Regions from separate parts of the Metapseudomonas boanensis genome, predicted to be linked through region 1. Evidence: predicted binding sites of a transcription regulator. Region 1 holds the regulator's gene; each other region holds the start of a gene.
The links. The regulator sigma-54, encoded in region 1, starts transcription at its own class of promoters, with help from an activator protein. The targets are predictions, from matches to a motif close to ANTGGCATNNANNTTGCTNT.
Positions count from the first base shown of each region.

Region 2: the regulator sigma-54 is predicted to act here: its motif matches at 1,889-1,908, upstream of OXH74_RS19985 (circularly permuted type 2 ATP-grasp protein).
Region 3: the regulator sigma-54 is predicted to act here: its motif matches at 1,283-1,302, upstream of glnK (P-II family nitrogen regulator).

Region 1 is NZ_CP113889.1:767,058-771,014, forward strand. Features, by position in the region: gene lptA (lipopolysaccharide transport periplasmic protein LptA) at 1-185, shown strand, start outside; gene lptB (LPS export ABC transporter ATP-binding protein) at 185-910, shown strand; gene OXH74_RS03585 (RNA polymerase factor sigma-54) at 1,056-2,552, shown strand; gene hpf (ribosome hibernation-promoting factor, HPF/YfiA family) at 2,636-2,944, shown strand; gene ptsN (PTS IIA-like nitrogen regulatory protein PtsN) at 2,954-3,418, shown strand; gene rapZ (RNase adapter RapZ) at 3,428-3,957, shown strand, end outside.
Region 2 is NZ_CP113889.1:4,267,957-4,271,913, reverse strand. Features, by position in the region: gene OXH74_RS19990 (alpha-E domain-containing protein) at 1-443, opposite strand, end outside; gene OXH74_RS19985 (circularly permuted type 2 ATP-grasp protein) at 446-1,855, opposite strand; gene OXH74_RS19980 (peroxiredoxin) at 2,312-2,863, shown strand; gene ydcS (putative ABC transporter substrate-binding protein YdcS) at 3,039-3,957, shown strand, end outside.
Region 3 is NZ_CP113889.1:1,608,548-1,612,504, reverse strand. Features, by position in the region: gene OXH74_RS07370 (AMP-binding protein) at 1-544, opposite strand, end outside; gene OXH74_RS07365 (accessory factor UbiK family protein) at 828-1,088, opposite strand; gene glnK (P-II family nitrogen regulator) at 1,498-1,836, shown strand; gene OXH74_RS07355 (ammonium transporter) at 1,871-3,187, shown strand; gene OXH74_RS07350 (secondary thiamine-phosphate synthase enzyme YjbQ) at 3,319-3,744, shown strand; gene sutA (transcriptional regulator SutA) at 3,821-3,957, shown strand, end outside.

The DNA.
Region 1 (3,957 bases):
TCGACCAGGCCAAGGTGATCCAGGAAGGCAATACCTTCGAAGGCGAGAAGATCGTCTATGACACCCAGCGTCAGATCGTGAATGCAGGGCGGGCCACCGGCACCAACGTCAGCACGCCGCGCCCGCGGATCGACATGGTCATCCAGCCCAAGAAGAAAGAGCAGAACGCGGGACAAGCACAGTAATGGCGACCCTCAAAGCCCAGCATCTGGCCAAAAGCTACAAGAACCGGCAGGTGGTACGAGACGTCAGCGTCTCGATCGATAGCGGCCAGATCGTTGGCCTGCTTGGCCCCAACGGTGCGGGCAAGACCACGTGCTTCTACATGATCGTGGGTTTGGTCAAAGCCGACCAGGGCCGAGTGCTGATTGACCATCAGGACGTTACCCACCAGCCCATGCACGGCCGCGCCCGCGCCGGTATCGGCTACCTGCCGCAGGAAGCCTCGATCTTCCGCAAGCTGAGCGTTGCCGACAACATCATGGCAATCCTGGAAACCCGCAAGGACCTGGATCGCGCCTCCCGTCGCAAGGAACTGGAGAGCCTGCTCCAGGAATTCCACATCAGCCATATCCGCGACAACCTCGGGATGAGCCTGTCCGGCGGTGAGCGACGCCGGGTGGAAATCGCCCGAGCGCTGGCCACGGCCCCGAAGTTCATCTTGCTGGACGAGCCCTTCGCGGGAGTCGACCCAATCTCAGTGGGTGACATCAAGCAGATCATCCACCATCTCAAGGCCAAGGGAATTGGCGTGCTCATCACGGATCACAATGTCCGCGAGACTCTGGATATCTGCGAGACTGCGTATATCGTCAGCGATGGCCAGCTGATTGCCGAGGGTGATGCCGAAGCAATCCTGGCCAACCAGTTGGTGAAGGAAGTCTACCTGGGCCATGAATTCCGTCTGTAGCCCGACAACCGATCTGTAAGGACGGGTTGCGAGAGCTAGGAAAATCCTTCAAGGTCAGGCATATAATTTGCTTCCTGGTGGCGCTTCGGCGCCCTGTAGTGGATGGCGCGTGAGCGCCGGCGAATAAGGTGCTAAGCCCCCTGCCATGAAACCATCGCTAGTCCTAAAGATGGGCCAGCAGCTGACGATGACTCCGCAGCTGCAACAGGCCATCCGCCTACTCCAACTGTCCACCCTCGATCTGCAGCAGGAGATCCAGGAGGCGCTGGAATCCAATCCCATGCTGGAACGACAGGAGGATGGCGAAGATTTCGACACCTCCGACCCCATGGCTGAAGGCGAGCAACTGACCAACACCTCCACCCAGGAATCCAGCTTCCAGGAATCCAGCGTCGAGGCTAATGCCGAAGCTCTGGAAGACGGCGAATGGCATGAACGCATCCCGAGCGAACTGCCAGTCGACACTGCCTGGGAAGACGTCTACCAAACCAGCGCCAGCAGCCTGCCTAGCAACGACGACGATGAGTGGGACTTCACCTCCCGCACGTCTGTCGGCGAAAGCCTGCAAAGCCATCTGCTGTGGCAGCTGAACCTCGCTCCGATGTCGGATACCGACCGGCTGATTGCCGTCACGCTCATCGACTGCATCAACAACGATGGCTACCTGGAAGAGTCCCTTGCGGAGATTGCCGAAGCCTTTGACCCGGAACTCGAGATCGAACTCGACGAGATCGAAGTGGTGCTACACCGCATCCAGCAGTTCGAGCCCGCCGGCATCGGTGCCCGCGACCTGCGCGAATGCCTGCTGCTGCAACTGCGCCAACTGCCGCTGAACACCCCCTGGCTGAGCGAAGCGCAACGCCTTGCGGGCGACTACCTGGACCTGCTGGGCAATCGCGACTACAGCCAGCTGATGCGCCGCATGAAGGTCAAAGAGGATGAGCTGCGCCAGATCATCGAATTGATCCAGGGGCTCAACCCGCGCCCTGGCTCGCAGATCGAGGCCAGCGAACCGGAATACGTCGTTCCCGACGTCATCGTGCGCAAGCACAACGAGCGCTGGTTGGTGGAGTTGAACCAGGAAGCCGTGCCACGCCTGCGGGTCAACCCCCATTACGCAGGTTTCGTCCGCCGTGCAGACTCCAGCGCCGACAATACCTTCATGCGCAACCAGCTTCAGGAAGCCAGGTGGTTCATCAAGAGTCTGCAGAGCCGGAACGAAACCCTGATGAAGGTCGCCACGCAGATTGTCGAGCATCAGCGTGGGTTCCTCGAATACGGCGACGAGGCAATGAAGCCACTCGTGCTGCACGACATCGCCGAGGCGGTAGGGATGCACGAGTCGACGATCTCCCGGGTAACCACCCAGAAATACATGCACACACCGCGCGGAATCTACGAGCTGAAGTACTTCTTCTCCAGCCACGTAAGCACTTCCGAAGGCGGCGAGTGCTCATCCACAGCGATCCGCGCAATCCTCAAAAAGCTGGTCGCAGCGGAAAATCCGAAAAAGCCGTTGAGTGACAGCAAGATCGCTGGTTTACTGGAAGCACAGGGTATCCAAGTGGCGCGTCGCACAGTTGCCAAGTACCGCGAATCCCTTGGGATCGCGCCTTCCAGTGAACGGAAGCGACTGATGTGATGCAGAATTGAGCCACGCCAAAGTGTTCCGGTGGCAGGCCCGTTAGCCTGTCTCATATACACGGGCAATAAGGAGAAAGCGGTATGCAAGTCAACATCAGTGGACATCAACTGGATGTGACCGACGCCCTGCGCAACTATGTTGTCGAGAAGTTCGAACGACTGGAGCGCCACTTTGACCGCATCACCAATGTTCAGGTGATCATGCAGGTGGAGAAACTCAAGCAACAAATTGAAGCTACCCTTCACGTTGCCGGCGGCGAAGTCGTTGCCAACGCGGAGCACGAAGACATGTACGCCGCCATAGACCTGCTCACTGACAAACTTGATCGCCAACTGATCAAACACAAGGAAAAGCAGCTTCACCGCCAGCAGGGCGCCACGGCCCGCTGACCTTACCCTATGATCCGACTTGAGCAAATCCTGACCCCCGGCCGTTCCCTCGTGAACGTGCCGGGCGGCAGCAAGAAACGCGTCCTCGAACAGATTGCCAACCTGGTCGCTCGCGACCTTCCCGAACTCGATGGTCAGGACATCTTCGAAAGCCTGGTATCGCGGGAAAAGCTCGGCTCCACGGGCTTTGGTAACGGTATCGCCATCCCCCATTGTCGGCTGACCGGCTGCAACTCGCCGATCAGCGCAGTGTTGCGCCTGGACGCCCCCGTAGACTTCGATGCCATCGACGGCGCACCGGTGGATCTGCTGTTCGTATTGCTGGTTCCAGAAGCCGCTACCGATGAACACCTTGAATTGCTACGCCAGATCGCCAGCATGCTGGACCGCAGCGATGTTCGCGATCGCCTGCGCCATGCAACGGACAGCGCCGACCTGTACAAGGTAGTCGTGGACGTCCAGAGCGGACGCTAGGACTGTGCAATGCGCCTGATCATCGTCAGCGGCCGCTCCGGCTCGGGGAAGAGCACGGCTCTCCACGTGCTCGAAGACAACGGTTTTTATTGCATCGACAACCTGCCGGCAGGCCTCCTGCCCGAGCTTGCTGAGCGGGCGTTTCTGCACACTGAGCTGCTCGAGCCGAAAGTCGCCGTCTCGATCGATGCCCGCAACCTGCCGAGCCAGCTGAAACGCTTCCCCGAGTTGCTCGCTGAAGTCCGGTCGCGCTATATCCAGTGCGATGTTCTCTACCTAGACGCCGAAGACGAGGTACTGCTCAACCGTTTCTCCGAGACGCGCAGGCGCCACCCATTGACCGACGACAATCGCTCCCTGGCCGAAGCGATAGGTGACGAGACAACGTTGCTCGCCCCAATTGCTGACCTCGCAGACCTGCGTATCGACACTACCCGGCTCAACCTCTATCAGCTACGGGACAGCCTGAAGCTACGCCTGCTGAACCAGCCAGAACCGGGCACCGCCTTCCTGGTCGAGTCGTTCGGTTTCAAGCGCGG
Region 2 (3,957 bases), 2.2 Mb from region 1:
CCACGGAACAGGTGCGAGCGCTCCTTCACCCACTCGCAGAAGCGGCTGATGCCGTAACGGCCGAGCCCCTCGTTGGCGATGCTCAGCACCTCCAGCCAGGTGGCGTTGATGTTCTCCCATATGTCCGCAGTGATCCGCCCACGCACGGCATGGGCGTTGATGCGTGCCGCGCGCAGGCAGCTGAAGATGCTGGCCTGATTGTCGGCGTCGAGGGCGAAGAAGTGCAGCATGCGCGCGGCGTTCAGTTCACCGTGGCGCTCCTGGTACAGATCCAGGGTGCCGGTACTGAGCAGCGACATGGCCAGCTCCTCCAGGCCATCGCCCCGACCGTGCTGTGGCATCAGCGACAGCGAGTAGCTGACGTCGAGCATGCGTGCGAGGTTCTCCGCACGCTCCAGGTAGCGGGACATCCAATAGAGTTCGGAGGCAGTTCTACTCAGCATGATCAGTCTTCCACTATCCAGGTGTCCTTGGTGCCGCCGCCCTGCGACGAATTCACCACCAGCGAGCCCTCACGCAGCGCCACCCGAGTGAGGCCTCCCGGCACCAAACGGGTTTCGCGGCCAGAAAGCACGAAGGGGCGCAGGTCTATATGACGCGGGGCGATACCCTGCTCGACGAAGGTCGGGCAAGTGGACAGGCACAGCGTCGGCTGGGCGATGTAGGCCTCTGGACGGGCCTTGAGACGCGCACGGAAATCCTCGATCTCCCTGGCGCTGGCCGCCGGGCCCACGAGCATGCCGTAGCCGCCCGAGCCCTGGGTTTCCTTGACCACCAGTTCCGGTAGGTGCGCCAACACATGGGACAGGTCTTCGGGTTTGCGGCATTGCCAGGTAGGCACGTTCTTCAGGATCGGCTCCTCATCCAGGTAGAAGCGAATCATCTCGCCGACATAGGGATAGATTGACTTGTCGTCCGCGACCCCAGTGCCGATGGCGTTGGCCAGCACGACGTTGCCGGAACGGTAGGCCGCTAACAGGCCCGGTACGCCGAGCATGGACTCGGGGTTGAAGGCCAGCGGGTCGAGGAAGGCATCGTCGAGACGCCGGTAGATCACATCCACCGCTTGCGGGCCGGAGGTGGTGCGCATGAATACACGGTCGTCGCGCACGAAGAGGTCGGCCCCTTCCACCAGCTCCACGCCCATCTCACGGGCGAGGAAGGCGTGCTCGAAATAGGCGCTGTTGAACCGCCCTGGCGTGAGCACCACCACACTGGGGTTGTCCAGCGGGCTAGAGCTTTTCAGGGTGTCGAGCAGCAGGTTCGGGTAATGGTCGATGGCCGCGATGCGTTGCGCGGAGAAGAGTTCGGGGAACAACCGCATCATCATCTTGCGGTCTTCCAGCATGTAGCTGACGCCGCTTGGCGTGCGCAAGTTGTCCTCCAGCACGTAATAGCTGCCATCACCGTCGCGCACCAGATCCACGCCGGCGATATGGGCGTAGATGTCGCGATGCAGGTCCAAGCCCTGCATCGCGATCTGATAGCCCTCGTTGGCCAGCACCTGTTCAGCGGGAATGATTCCGGCCTTGATGATGCGCTGGTTGTGGTAGAGGTCAGCGAGGAACAGGTTCAGCGCCTTCACACGCTGGATGCAGCCACTCTCCACCACCCGCCACTCGCTCATCGGGATGGCACGCGGAATGGTGTCGAAGGGAATCAGCCGCTCGGTGCCCTGCTCGTCGCCATAAAGGGTGAAGGTGATGCCGGCCCTGTGAAACAGCAGGTCAGCCTCACGCCGGCGCTGGGCGAGCATTTCCGGCGGGGCATCCGCCAGCCAGCGCGCAAATTCCTGATAATGCGGACGGCACTGGCCACTCGCGTCATACATCTCGTCATAAAAGGTGCGGGACATGCCGTACTCCTTGTCGCCACGGGCAAATGCTCATTCGCAAGCCTCGTGCCATCGCAACAACTCAATGCAATTCAATAACTTGCAAGCCCCACACAACCATCACGCTCCAGTCTGGTGCAGCCCGAAGGGCAGAACCAGCAGCCTCGCCCTATTAGGCGGCGCCGTATTTTTGGAGTGAATCGGACTGGCGGGGACTCTGCCATGGCCAGTCGGTTGAGCGCCGCGACACACGAGAACTTCAGTCTAGGCCAGCATTGCAGAGCAGGTTGCGCCCGATTGTTCTATGCATATGTTGCGATTTGGAATTTCACCTATAACTATCCGGCCTAAAATCTTCGCTGGGCGGTGACGAGAGCCAGAGTTATCGGCGATATAGTCGGAGTGCATTTCCCCGGTTCACCGAGGCTTTCCATATTCCTCGGGCAATTCGCCCGCCCCTTTTGGAGAGGCTCTGCCATGCTCACCGTCGGAGACAAGTTGCCATCCTTCGATCTACTGGCCGTGGACAGCGACTCGGAACTGGCCGCGCAGCCCGACCAGGCATTCAAGCGCGTGAACCAGGACAGCTTCCCCGACAAATGGAAGGTGCTGTTCTTCTGGCCGAAGGACTTCACCTTCGTCTGCCCGACCGAGATCAGGGGCTACGGCGACCTTCTCGATGCATTCAATGAGCGCGACACCCAGCTGATCGGCGCCTCTACGGATGGCGAGTTCGTACACCTTGCCTGGCGTCGCGACCACCAGGACCTCAAGGGTCTGAGCTTTCCCTGGCTGGCCGATATCAAGCATGAACTCGCCGGCGCCCTCGGCATTCTCGATCGCCGTGAGGGGGTGGCACTGCGTGCCACCTTCATCGTCGACCCCGCCAATCTGATTCGGCACGTATCGGTCAATGACCACTCCGTGGGACGCAATCCCCAGGAAACCTTGCGCCTGCTCGATGCTCTGCAATCCGATGAGCTCTGTCCCTGCAACTGGCACAAGGGCGAACCCACCATCCGCTTCTGAACCTGGTCACTTCATCGCCAAGGGCTGCGCGGGCGATTCCTTGTCAGCCCAAAAGCCCCGAACTACGCTGCTCAGAGCGAGTAGCAGCAAATTTTCCGACTGCTTGCAGCACGCCGCCATCGGCCTGTACTTTCGCCGCAACGGCTCCCAACGTTCCGTACCTCAGGAGTCGACCATGTCTTTTTCGCTCAAACCCACCTGCCTGTCCTTTGCTGTCAGCTGTATGTGCCTCGTCGCCTCGGCGCAAGCTGCGGACCCTCCCAAACAACTGGGTCCGACTGAAGGCGCCCTGGACATCATTGCCTGGCCCGGCTACATCGAGCGCGGCGAAACGGACAAGAATTACGACTGGGTGACCCAGTTCGAGAAAGACACCGGCTGCAAGGTCAACGTGAAGACCGCAGCCACCTCCGATGAAATGGTCAGCCTGATGGCCAAGGGCGGCTACGACCTGGTCACAGCCTCAGGCGACGCATCGCTACGACTGATCTTTGGCAAGCGTGTACAACCGATCAACCCGGACCTGATCCCCAACTGGAAGAACCTGGACGAGCGGCTCACCGATGCGCCCTGGCATACGGTGAATGGCCAGCATTTCGGTACACCCTATCAATGGGGTCCGAACCTGCTGATGTACAACACCAAGCTGTTCAAGCAGGCCCCGGATAGCTGGAGCGTCGTGTTCGAGGAAACCACGCTGGCTGACGGCAAGAGCAACAAGGGCCGCGTGCAGGCCTACGATGGCCCGATCTACATCGCCGACGCCGCCCTTTATTTGAAGTCCGCCAAGCCGGAACTGGGTATCCAGGACCCTTATCAGCTGACGGAAGCGCAATACGCTGCCGCGCTCGAGTTGCTGCGCAAGCAGCACAGCCTGGTGCACCGCTACTGGCATGACGCGACCGTGCAAATGAGCGACTTCAAGAACGAAGGCGTGGCTGCGGCGAGCACCTGGGGCTACATGGCCAACACCCTGCAGGCCGAGAAGCAGCCAGTGGCCACGGTCGTGCCGAAGGAAGGCGTCACCGGGTGGGCGGATACCACCATGCTGCATGTCGACGCCAAGCACCCGAACTGTGCCTACAAGTGGATGA
Region 3 (3,957 bases), 840 kb from region 1:
GGTAGTTGCGTGCGGCGGCGTGCTCGGCCCAGCCGGTGGTGGGCTGTCCCACGCAGATGCGGGTGCAGCCTTCGGCGAGGCCGTCGAACTTGTCCAGGTGGTCGCCGCCGACCACAAGGTGGCGGACATCGCCGCGCTCGATGCGATCGCGCAGGTCGTCCGGGGTCAGCAGCGCCGTGGCGGGAATCACCACGGCGCCGAGCTTGAAGGCCGCCAGCATGGTTTCCCATAGGGCGATGTGGTTGCCCAGCATCAGCAGGATGCGCTCGCCGCGCTTCACACCCAGCGCGCGCAGGTGGTTGGCGACGCGGTTGGAACGCTCGGACAGCTGCTGGAAGCTGTAGTGCTGCTCTTCGCCGTTCTCCTCCACTATCCACAGGGCGCGCGCCTGGTTGCCACGGGCCATGGCGTCGAAATAATCCAGCGCCCAGTTGAATTCGTGCAGTTCTGGCCAGCGAAAGTCGCGCGTGGCGGTGGTGTAGTCGGTGCGATGTTTGAGCAGGAAGTCCCGGGCGTCCAGGAAGCTCTGGCAGGTGCGGGTCATGGTGGGAGCCCTTTTTATTGTTGTCCGACGTGCCTGGTCCGAGGGGCGACCAAGCGGGTTGGGCTCGAGTATAGGTGGGCGTTAATCAGGTAAGAATGCGCAAAAAAACCGGAGCGTTGTGCAAAAAAATACTAGGGAGGGCGGCCGGTACTCAGTCAGGTCCGCGGTATTGCGGGGGGCGGGGATGAGGGGGGAGGGGGCGTGTAGGGCGGACGCCGAGCAGGCGCGAGGGTGTTCGCGCCTGCACTGGCTGTTTCAGCAACGCGATCGGTGGCCGCGTCGATCACTCGGTGGGCGGGTTCAGCTTGGCTTCCAGCTCCGCGACCTTGGCTTCCAGGGCTTCCAGTCGCGCACGGGTGCGGGCGAGCACGACCATCTGGCTGTCGAACTCGTCGCGGCTGACCAGATCGAGCTTGCTGAATGCGCTTTGCAGCAGGACCTTGAACTGAGCCTCGAACTCGGCGCGGGGCAGCGGGCTGTCACCGCTGAACAAGCGCGAGGCGTGAGTGGCGAGGGTATCGAGCAGGGCTTTGGGCGGCAGCATGGTGATTGTCCAGAGATGATTGGGTGGCAGTTTATCACGCGCTCCGTGCTGGGGAGTTCGAGCCTGGCAGTGCACGATTTTTGAGCAATGCACGATGGTGCACTGCACCGATTTCGTGCACTGCATGCAGGGCAATCCTGCACCAGATAGGGCATCCGGCCACTATCTGGTTGAAAAATAGAGGGTTGTGCCGAGCTGGCAAGCTTTCTGCTTAGTGCAAGGCGACGCATGCATCGGATGCAGTTCCGGTGCGCCGGGCGAGGCGGGGGAATGTTTCGCCAGACGCGGATGGTTAGCGTCGGGTGCCGGGCGATGGCCGACCGACGCGTTACAAAGCCAGACACTGCGCTTAGACTTGAGCCGGGTTCGTTTTTCCTGGGGCAAGTCCACCAATACGGGAGAGAGTTTCATGAAGCTAGTCACTGCCATCATCAAGCCGTTCAAGCTCGACGACGTGCGCGAGTCGTTGTCCGAGATCGGCGTGCAGGGCATCACCGTGACCGAGGTCAAGGGTTTCGGCCGCCAGAAGGGTCACACCGAGCTGTACCGTGGAGCGGAGTACGTCGTCGATTTCCTGCCGAAGGTGAAGATCGACGTGGCCATCGCCGACGACCAGCTGGATCGCGTCATCGAAGCCATCACCAAGGCCGCCAATACCGGCAAGATTGGTGACGGCAAGATTTTCGTCGTCAATCTGGAACAGGCCATCCGCATCCGTACCGGCGAAACCGGCACCGACGCGATTTAAGCCGCCGAACCCCAACGCCCCAGGAGAAAACAACATGACTCTGCGTAAGATCGCAGGGCTAGGAGCCCTTTTGTCCCTTGTAACCCCTGGCTTGGCCATGGCTGACGAGGTTGTGCTGAATAGCGGCGACACGGCGTGGATGATCGTTGCCACCGCATTCGTGCTGTTCATGACCATTCCCGGCCTGGCCCTGTTCTACAGCGGCATGGTGCGGTCCAAGAACGTTCTTTCGGTGATGATGCAGTGCTTCGCCATCACCGGCCTGATCAGCATCCTTTGGGTCGTCTACGGCTACAGCCTGACATTCGACACCACTGGCATGGAACAGGGCGTCGTCAACTTCAACTCCTTCATCGGCGGCCTGTCCAAGGCGTTCCTCAGCGGCCTCAACACCAGCAGCCTGGTGTACGCAGTGCCGGAGAGCGTCTTCATCACCTTCCAGATGACCTTCGCCATCATCACCCCGGCGCTGATCGTCGGTGCCTTCGCCGAGCGCATGAAGTTTTCCGCCATGCTGATCTTCATGGCCGTCTGGTTCACCCTCGTCTATGCCCCGATCGCCCACATGGTGTGGAGCGGCAACGGCGGCCTGATGTGGGATTGGGGCGTGCTGGACTTCGCTGGAGGCACCGTGGTGCATATCAACGCCGGCATCGCGGGCCTGGTGGCCTGCCTGGTGCTGGGCAAGCGCAAAGGCTACCCGACTACCCCGATGGCCCCGCACAACCTGGGTTATACCCTGGTCGGCGCCGCCATGCTGTGGATTGGCTGGTTCGGTTTCAACGCCGGTTCTGCCGTAGCCGCCAACGGCACCGCAGGCATGGCCATGCTGGTCACCCAGATCGCCACAGCTGCTGCTGCCCTGGGCTGGATGTTCGCCGAGTGGCTGACCCACGGTAAGCCGAGCGCGCTGGGCATCGCTTCCGGTGTGGTCGCCGGTCTGGTCGCCATCACCCCGGCTGCTGGCACTGCCGGCCCGATGGGGGCACTGATCATCGGCCTGGTGGCTGGCGTGGTCTGCTACTTCTGCGCCACCAGCCTGAAGCGCAAGCTGGGCTATGACGACTCCCTGGACGCCTTCGGCGTACACGGTATCGGTGGCATCGTCGGTGCCCTGCTGACCGGCGTATTCGCGGCCCCGGCCCTCGGCGGCTTCGGTACCGTGGAAGACATCGGCGCGCAACTCTTCACCCAGTTAAAGGGTGTGGCCTTCACTGTGGCCTACACCGCTATCGTCACTTACGTGATCCTCAAGGTTCTGGATGTGGTCATTGGCCTGCGGGTCAATGAAGAGGCAGAGTCCGTCGGTCTCGACCTCGCCGAGCACAACGAGCGCGGCTACAACCTCTGATTTACCGTCTCTGCCGGCGCTTGCCGGTGGGGGAGGCCGCAACCAAGCCAAGGGGCGCCGAAAGGCGCCCTTTGCTTTTTCACACGCCGCGCTAGAATGCCCGCCGGACGAGCCGAGACAGGCATTTGCGAATGTGGCAGCAGACCCTGATTACCTTGCGCCCGAGATCGCGTGGCTTCCATCTGGTCACTGACGAACTCCTCGAAGCGTTACCGGAACTGCGGCGCTGCCGCGTGGGTCTGTTGCACCTGTGGCTCCAGCACACCTCGGCTTCATTGACCGTCAATGAAAATGCGGACCCTGCTGTGCGGCGAGATTTCGAGCGTTTCTTCAATCGCCTGGTACCACAGGGCGAAAGCGGCTATGAACATGACTATGAAGGTCCGGATGATCTGCCGGCACACTTCAAGGGCAGCCTGCTGGGTTGCCAACTGAGTCTGCCGGTACAGGATGGACAGCTGGCGATGGGGACATGGCAGGGAGTCTACCTGGGCGAGCATCGCGACCAGGGCGGTCCGCGACGGGTGTTGGCGACCCTCCACGGCGAGGCGAATTGATTTTTTTTCAGCGGCGTTAGAAAGCTGGCGCAGCTGGGCTATAACTAACCTGCTTTGGCAAGGCATGAGGTAGAACATGAGCGACGAAGAACTGGAACAAGACGAGCTGGAAGCGGCCGACGAGGACGACGGCGAGGAGCTGGCTGCTGCTGAAGACGGTGACAGCGACGACGATGGCGAGGTTGCTGCCCCTTCCTCCGGGAAGGGCAAGGC